DNA from 2 places in the Paraburkholderia sp. J7 genome. Region 2 is predicted to be linked to the other one. Evidence: riboswitches for the same ligand, from Rfam matches in the RefSeq annotation. Region 2 holds a riboswitch; the other holds the start of a gene.

Region 1 (4,415 bases), on a different contig from region 2:
CGAGCCCCGCCTCACGCGCGGCCTCCACGAGTGCGGGCACCGCGTCCACGCCTGTGACCGCGATGCCGCGGCGCGCGAGCGCCAGCGCGAGCCAGCCTTCGCCGCAGCCGAGATCGATCACGCTGCGCGGCGAGCGCGCAAGCACAGCGTCGAGCACTGCTGCATCCGTCGCGAGGCGCCGGCTCGCGATCTCGCCGCCGCGCACGGCAGCGATCCAGGGCGTCGCGTTGCGCTGCCACGATGCGAGAACTTCGGCGTCGGTGCGGATATCGCGATTCATGGGTCTCCTGTTCAGCGCGGATGGCGGATGTGCCGCGCAAACGCGTATTATGCGCGCCGCTGGAGACCCGTAGCGGCGCGCGAACACGGCAGCGCAAAGACCAGCCGCGAGAACTACGAACCGAAGAACGGCACGCAAAAGCCGGCCGGGCCGACGCAATCGCCGGGGCCGTTGGGCTGCGGATGCAGGTTCGCGCATCCGGAGAAGGCCGCAGCGACCGTAACGCACAGCGCGGCGCGCAACACATAAGAAAGAACGCGTGATTTCATGAACGGGATGGAATGAGCCGACATTGACTGGCCGCGGTGCGAAGTTCCGTCACGACGCGCGGCCTGTTTCGCCGCGACGCAATTGCGCGAGCGGCGTCAGTGATGCGCGTACAGCGTTCGATCGAGCGTCTGGAGTTGTCCGTCGCGCTCGGCGTGCACGAGTTCGTGGCGCACCTGTGCGCGCGTGACCGGCGCGTCGGTCTGCCGGACTTGTGCGCTCGCCAACTGCTGCGCGGGTGCTTGTGGTGCGCTCGCCGCCTGTGCATGCGCGAGCGCCGATATCGACAGCATGATCGCGACGCACGCGCCGCTCCGGAATATCTTCACCTCGTTTCTCCTGTGCGGCCTCGCGGCCGGGGTCATCGGTCAGGGCCGCAAGCGTTGAGCGCTCCGGCATCGAGTCGCGTTGCGGCTCGTGAGGCAAGGATAGAGGCGCGACTTTCGCCAAACATCCGCACGAAAATGAAGAAATATTTAACCAGAGACCTGCCAATACCGGCTTCGATATTTATTTAGGCCTTCTTATCAATCACAGAAATTTGCCGCGAAAAAACAACGCCGGTACACGCAACGGCCTTGTGATGCCGAACTGGCGGTGCATTGGCGCTCATGCGCTTTCTGAAACTCAGTCTTTCCGTTTTTCAAATTCGTCCATGCAGGGCGATACGCATAATCGCCGCTGAATTTCGGGGCGCCGGCCCGCATCGTGTCTTCACGTGCCTTCGCGCGCCGCGAATTCACTCTCACCTACGCCACTCATCAACGAAGATCATTCAATGAAAAAAACCGCTCTCGCCGCCGCTTTTACGCTGGCAACCTTCGCCTCCATCGCCCACGCGCAAAGCAGCGTGACGCTCTACGGCTCGCTCGACACCTCCGTTGCCTGGTTCGGCAACCAGCAAGGCAAGAACGGCTCGGGCGGCACGTTCCAGATGATGTCCGGCAACCTGTCGCCGAACCTCTGGGGCCTGCGCGGCACAGAGGATCTCGGCAACGGTCTTTCGGCGATCTTCAAGCTCGAAAGCGGCTTCAATATCGACAACGGCAAGCAGAACCAGGGCGGTCGTCTCTTCGGCCGCACGGCGATGGTCGGCCTGAATTCGAGCGCCGCCGGCGCCGTCACGCTCGGCCGCCAGTACGATCCGCTCATCGACTTGCTGCAGCCGCTCACCAACGACGGCGCCTTCGGTTCCGCATTCGCCACGCCGGGCGACATGGACAACTACGACAACAGCTACCGCACGAGCAACTCGATCAAGTACGCGAGCCCTAACTTCGGCGGCCTGCAAATGAGCGCGATGTACGCGTTCGGCGGCCAGCCCGGCAGCACCGGCGCGGGACAGACGTGGGCCGTGGCGGCCGCTTACAACCATGGTCCGTTCGGCTTCGGCGCGGGCTACTTCAAGGCCAACAGCAACGGCGGCACGGCCGCGACGTTCGACGGCCTGAATCCGAACACCGATGTGAACGTGGATTCCACCGCCATTACGGGCGGCTTCGTCTCCGCAAACTCGCTGCAGATCATTCGTGCAGCCGGCGACTACACGTACGGGCCGGTAACGGCAGGTCTCGCGTACAGCAACGTCGAATACGCGAACTATCAGAGCGCGGCCGGCGCGAACAGCAACACGAAGTTCAACACGGGCCAGGCCTTCATCAACTATCAGGTCACGCCGGTCGCGCTCGTGGGCTTCGGCTACAACTACACGAAGGGTCACGGCAACGGCGTGGACGCGAGCTACAACCAGTTCAGCCTCGGCGGCGACTATTTCCTCTCCAAACGCACCGACATCTACGTGCTCGCGGGCTACCAGAAGGCTTCGGGCAAGACGATCGATGCGGGGACGGGCGAACTCGTCAACGCGGTCGCCTCGTTCGGCGACTTCGGCAACGATGCGACCAACGACAAGCAGGCCATGGCGATGGTCGGCCTGCGTCACAAGTTCTAATTGGCATCGAGCGGCGAGTGCGCCGGAAAATCGCTCGCTGCCATGAACTTCGGCTATAATCGCCCCCTGTCTTAGGGGAGTAGTCTGCAACGCCATCCTCGGCGTTGCGCCGCCGTCAACATAATTGGTGCCCCTGCACCATGGCGTCGGCAGCCGTATTGCAAGTTGCTGCAGCGAATCGCTGCAAAGCGCGGCCTGACGAGACCTATGACGTTTTCCCTTTCACCCGGGCCGGGCGAAGGGAAGCGTCATGGTTTCGGTGCCCGGCTCGCACAATACGGCAAAACAATGACTCGTCTCGCCCCGCATCACCTTCTCATTTGCGCCACGGAGCGTTCGTCATGATCTTGACGTTCGCCCTGCTCGTTGCCTCGGCCGGCATTATCTATTTGTCCTGCGAGACCTTCGTCAATAGCGTCGAGTGGCTCGGTCAAAAGCTCAAGGTCACGCAGACGGCCACCGGCACGATCCTCGCCGCGTTCGGCACGGCGTTGCCCGAGAGCGTGGTCACGCTCGTTGCAGTCGCTTTCGGTGGGGACCCTGCACACAAGGAAATTGGCGTGGGCGCCGCGATTGGCGGGCCGCTCGCGCTCAGCACGATCGCCTATGCCGTAGTGGGCGTCGCGCTGCTCGCCACCGCGAAGCGCGTGGGCCGCGAGCGCGCTACCACAGTCGATGTGAATACGCGCCGCCTGCGCCGCGACCAGCTCTGGTTCCTTGCGATCTTCGTCGCGAAGATCGCGCTCGGGCTCGTGCTGTTCAGCTTCAAGCCGCTACTGGGCATCGCGTTTCTCGCGGCCTACGCCTTCTACTGCTGGAAGGAGCTTTCCGCCGAAGACAGCGGCGAAGTGGAAGGCGATCTCGAGCCGCTCAAGCTGCGCCCACACGACGAGAATCCGGCCATGGTGTGGATTCTGCTGCAGACGCTCGGTGCGCTCGCGGTGATCTTCGCGGCCTCGCATCTGTTTGTGCAGCAAATCAGCGCCGTGGGGCCGTGGCTCGGCCTGAGCCCGCAGTTGACCGCCGTGTTGTTCAGCCCGATCGCAACCGAACTGCCCGAGATCATGAACGCGATCATCTGGGTGCGTCAGGGCAAGGAGCGCCTCGCGCTTGCGAACATCAGCGGCGCGATGATGATTCAGGCCACGATTCCCACGGCGTTCGGCCTCTTCTTCACGCCGTGGCATCTCGGCACGCCTTCGATTCTTGCGGCCGTGACGACCATGGTCGCCATTCTGTTTCTGCAGTGGGCGTTTCGTGCGCCGAAGGTGCGCAGCCGTCAGCTCACGCATGTCGGCTGGCTCTATGTGGTGTTCGCGGCGTTGCTGTTCGTGGTTTGACGCAGTTCTGAGCTACCTCAGGCCGCAGCGGCGGCCTGGGCGGCGCCCGCATGGTGATGAAGCCAGCGGATCATGTCCGAATGCCTGACCACGCCAACGAGCCGCCTCGCGTCGTCCATGACGGGAATGTCGTGATAGGCGTGCTCGATGAAGATCGGCACCAGATGCGCGAGCGGCGTGGCCCGATGGACCGCGTGCACGCCGGCCGCCATCACCGCCTCGACCGTTTCCTCCACGCGCGCCGACTCGCGCAGCACCGCGCGGCGCAGCGTGTTCCAGAATCGCTCAAAGCCGGCCGCCGGCACGAGATCGCCGAGCGCGTGATGCGTGACGACGCCAACCACGCGGTCCATGGCGTCGACCACGGGCAGCGTCGAAGCGCCGTGGCGGCGGAACATGTCGTGCGCCGCCCGCGCCCCCATTGTTGCGGGCACAGCGGGACAGCCAATCGACATGATTTCCTCACAAGTTAGTTGTTCGAACGATTTTTGCGGAACGTTCAGCGGCTGCAGTCGATGTGGCGAGAGCGCAGCAAGCGGCATGGCAGCGGCTTGCTGCGGAGCACGAAACGCGGCGC
Region 2 (4,415 bases):
AGACGGCGTCGTGATCGTCGAAGACGGCCACGTGCTCGCCTCGGGCGCGTGGTCCGCGCTCAAGTCGCGTGTGAGCGATGGCGCAACGGTCCATGACCTGCGCGACAAGCTGATCGTGCCGGGTTTCATCGACACGCACATCCACTATCCGCAGACGGACATGATCGCCTCGCCTGCGCCGGGTCTGCTGCCGTGGCTGAACACCTACACGTTCCCGACCGAACGCGGCTTCGAAAACGAAGCGGTGGCGCAGGACACGGCGCGCTTTTTCGTCGATGAACTGCTCGCCTGCGGCACGACCACGGCGCTCGTGTATTGCACCGTGCACAAGCAGTCCGCCGATGCGCTCTTCACCGCGAGCGAAGCGAAGAACCTGCGCATGGTCGCGGGCAAGGTGCTGATGGACCGCCACTGCCCCGAGTTCCTGCGCGACACGCCGCAAACGGGCTACGACGACAGCGCCGAGCTGATCGAGCGCTGGCACAACCGCGGGCGCCAGATGTACGCGCTCACGCCGCGCTTTGCGCCCACCTCGACCGAAGCGCAGCTCGAAGCGTGCGGCGCGCTCGCGAAGGCGCACGGCGACATCTTCATCCAGAGCCACGTGGCGGAAAACCCCGACGAGGTGAAGTGGGTCAAGGAACTGTTCCCTGGCCATCGCAGCTACCTCGACGTGTACGATCACTACGGACTCCTGCGCAAGCGCGCGGTATATGGTCACTGCATCTGGCTCGACGACGAAGACCGCCGCCGCATGGCGGACACCGGCACGGTCGCAGCGCACTGTCCGACCTCGAACCTGTTCCTCGGCAGCGGCCTGTTCGACTTCGACAAGGCGGGCGCATCGTCGATGCCTGTCACGCTCGCCACCGACGTGGGCGGCGGCACCTCGTTCTCGATGCTGCAAACGATGAACGAGGCGCACAAGGTCGCGCGCATGGGCGGCCACCATCTCACGGCCACGCGCATGTTCTGGCTCGCGACAGCGGGCGCGGCCCACGCGCTCGATCTCGCCGACAAGATCGGCACGCTCGCGCCCGGCAGCGAAGCGGACTTCGTCGTGCTCGATGCGCAGTCCACGCCGCTGCTCGCGCGGCGTACGGCGCGCGCCGAATCGCTGGAAGAATTGCTGTTCGCGCTCGCCCTGCTCGGCGACGACCGCGCCGTGTTCGAGACCTACGCGGCGGGCAAACGCGTGCACAGCCGCGCCGGCGCGCACCGCTGAAAGCCCCACCCGGCGCGGGTTGCAGGGAAAACCTGCATGGTATAATCCGCGCCTCATTGGGGAGTAGCCGCCTCCGAATCGCGCCACAGTGCCGCAGCGCCGGTCTCAAGACCCCACGCTTGCCGCGCGCGAATTCGCGGGGGCGTCCGTCAACAGACTTGGCCTGCGCGGCCATGGCGGACGCAGCCTTTATCCCGGGCCTGGCGAGACCGATGACCCATGACCGCCGCAACAGGGCCCGGCGGTTCGTGGGTCGTCGCTCGCACACACCACGGCCCGAGGATCCACCACAACGTGAACCAAGCCTTTCTGGTTTCCACCGGCGCCGTCGCGCTCGCCGAAATTGGCGACAAGACGCAGTTGCTCTCGCTCGTGCTCGCGGCGCGCTACCGCAAACCCGTGCCAATCATTCTCGGTGTGCTCGTCGCCACGCTCGTCAATCACTCGGGCGCGGGCGCGCTCGGCACGTGGCTCGGCGCGCTCGTCACGCCGGGCGTGATGCGCTGGGCGCTCGCCGCCTCGTTCGTCGCCATGGGGCTGTGGATTCTCGTGCCGGACAAGCTCGAAGAAGGCGAAGCGAGCGTGAACCGCTCGCAGCTCGGCGTGTTCGGCGCGACGGTCGTGACTTTCTTTCTCGCCGAGATGGGCGACAAGACGCAGATCGCCACCGTCGCGCTCGCCGCGCGCTTTCACGACTTCTTCGGCGTGGTGGCCGGCACGACGCTCGGCATGATGATCGCGAACGTGCCCGCAATCCTGCTCGGCGACCGCTTCGCCCACAAGCTGCCGACGAAGCTCGTGCATGCGATCGCGGCGGTGTTGTTCGTCGTGCTCGGCGTGCTCGCGATTCTGGGCGTGGGGTTCTGACGTGCCTATTTGGCGGGTGCGGCTGCGGCACCCTGCGCCGCAGCAGGCGAGGCCGCACTGGTCTCGTTCGGTTCGCCGCCGCCCTTGCCTAGCGAAATCTTGACCTCCGTCACGGTGCCGTTAGCCAGAGGGAAATTCCCGAGCGCGCTCTGCACGAGAAAGGGCATCACACGCACGAGCGACGGATCGTCGCCGGAAGTGCGCGCAGTCACGTTGTAGACCTCCTTGCCGCTCGCCCTTTCGGTGATGCGAATGCCGAGCGCATGCGAATACACCGGATAGGTCTGGTTCACGTAGGCGGGCTGATACGGTCCCCACGCGCCCCACGGGTTCCAGGGGCCCCAGTACGGGCCCGGCCAGGGGTTGTAGAACACGGGCTGCGCAACCGTCACCGTGTCGGTGCGGCTGCCGTAAGCGAGCCCCACGAGGTAGTGCGCCTGCGGTTCGGCCACGAGGCGGAACGCATGCGTCGCGAGCCCGTTGGCGACGAACTGCTCGTAGGTGCTCTGCTCGATGCTCTGGCTCTGCTCGGCGCTGCGTGTGAACGCAAAGGTGCGCGTGGCGTCGCTGCCGCCGTCCCATGCGGAGAAAGCGGTCACCTGGCTCGTCACGTAAGTCGTGCAGCCGGAGAGCGTGAGTGCGAGCGCCGCCAGCATCAGTAGGGCGCGGCGGGTCCATCGGTCGTGCATCATGGTCTTCTCGTCTTCAGTTGGAAAGGTGCAGTCGTGGGGGCCGCTCTCTCCGATACGAACTTTGCGCCGCGCTTATTCCCTGTTGGTGCCCTGTCCGGTCCGTGCGCGCTCCATGCCGGTCGTGTCCTGTCTTGTGGCCCGCTTTGTTGTCTGTTGCCGCGCGGCAGGGCCTGATCATACTGACTCGCGGCGCGGCGCGAAAGTTCGCGGACCAAGCCCTGACGGACAAAGCGGCCCGAGCCTTTGTACAATGGGGCGAACCGCCGTGCTCCCGCGACGGCAGGCAGCGCCCAGCGGGCGCCCACGCCGCCGCGGCCGGCCAATCCGATCCACACGATCGATCCACACCGATCCGACACGCCCCTATCCAGACCATGTCCGATACTGCCACGCCCACCGTGATCCGCCGCGAAGACTACGCACCGCCCGCGTTTCTGATCGATACCGTCGACCTCGAATTCGACCTCGCGCCCGAGCGCACGGTCGTCAAGAGCACGTTGCGCGTGCGTCGCAATCCCGACGCGCAACCCACCGGGCATCTCGAACTCATGGGCGAGCAGCTCGAATTCATGGGCGCGGCGATCGACGGCAAACCGTACGCGAACGTGCGCGCACACGAGCACGGCCTCACGGTCGAGAACGTGCCCGAGGCGTTCGAGCTCACGCTCACCGGCGCGTGCGACCCGGCCGCCAACACCACGCTCTCGGGCCTTTACGTGTCGAGCGGCAACTTCTTTACGCAGTGCGAGGCCGAGGGCTTTCGCCGCATCACCTGGTTCCTCGACCGCCCCGACGTGATGTCGACCTACACGGTCACGCTGCGCGCCGACAAAGCCGCCTATCCGGTCCTGCTCTCGAACGGCAACCTGATCGCGCAAGGCGACCTGGCCGACGGCCGTCACTATGCGAAATGGGAAGACCCGTTCCGCAAGCCGAGCTACCTGTTCGCGCTCGTGGCGGGCAAGCTCGTGGCGCTGGAAGAACGCATCCAGAGCCGCTCGGGCAAGGAAAAGCTGCTGCAGGTGTGGGTCGAGCCGCACGATCTCGACAAGACGCGCCACGCCATGGACTCGCTCATCCACTCGATCCACTGGGACGAGCAGCGCTTTGGCCTCGAACTCGATCTCGACCGCTTCATGATCGTCGCCGTGAGCGACTTCAACATGGGCGCGATGGAGAACAAGGGGCTCAACATCTTCAATACGAAGTACGTGCTCGCCAATCCCGAAACGGCCACCGATGTCGACTTCGCGAACATCGAAGCCGTGGTCGGCCACGAGTACTTCCACAACTGGACCGGCAACCGCGTGACCTGCCGCGACTGGTTCCAGCTGAGCCTGAAGGAAGGCCTCACGGTGTTCCGCGACCAGGAATTCTCGGCGGCGATGTCGGGCGGCGACGAAAACGAAGCTGCGCGCGCGACCAAGCGTATCGAGGACGTGCGCGTGCTGCGCCAGATGCAGTTCGCCGAAGACGCGGGTCCGATGGCGCACCCGGTGCGACCGGAAAGCTACGTCGAGATCAACAACTTCTACACGATGACCGTCTACGAGAAAGGCTCGGAAGTCGTGCGGATGTATCAAACGCTGCTCGGTCGCGACGGGTTCCGCAAGGGGATGGACCTGTACTTC

Evidence for each region. Region 2 has a riboswitch for manganese ahead of U5A58_RS30430 (TMEM165/GDT1 family protein). Riboswitches for the same ligand answer to the same signal wherever they lie in the genome.
Region 1: another riboswitch for manganese. It lies ahead of U5A58_RS35395 (sodium:calcium antiporter); the one in region 2 lies ahead of U5A58_RS30430 (TMEM165/GDT1 family protein).

Annotation. Positions count from the first base shown of each region.
Region 1 is NZ_CAJMYZ010000031.1:22,200-26,614, reverse strand. Features, by position in the region: gene U5A58_RS35410 (class I SAM-dependent methyltransferase) at 1-280, opposite strand, end outside; gene U5A58_RS35405 (DUF4148 domain-containing protein) at 646-876, opposite strand; gene U5A58_RS35400 (porin) at 1,326-2,498, shown strand; yybP-ykoY riboswitch at 2,561-2,767, shown strand; gene U5A58_RS35395 (sodium:calcium antiporter) at 2,840-3,838, shown strand; gene U5A58_RS35390 (HPP family protein) at 3,856-4,415, opposite strand, start outside.
Region 2 is NZ_CAJMYZ010000022.1:66,871-71,285, forward strand. Features, by position in the region: gene guaD (guanine deaminase) at 1-1,225, shown strand, start outside; yybP-ykoY riboswitch at 1,272-1,427, shown strand; gene U5A58_RS30430 (TMEM165/GDT1 family protein) at 1,520-2,092, shown strand; gene U5A58_RS30435 (DUF4136 domain-containing protein) at 2,098-2,784, opposite strand; gene pepN (aminopeptidase N) at 3,159-4,415, shown strand, end outside.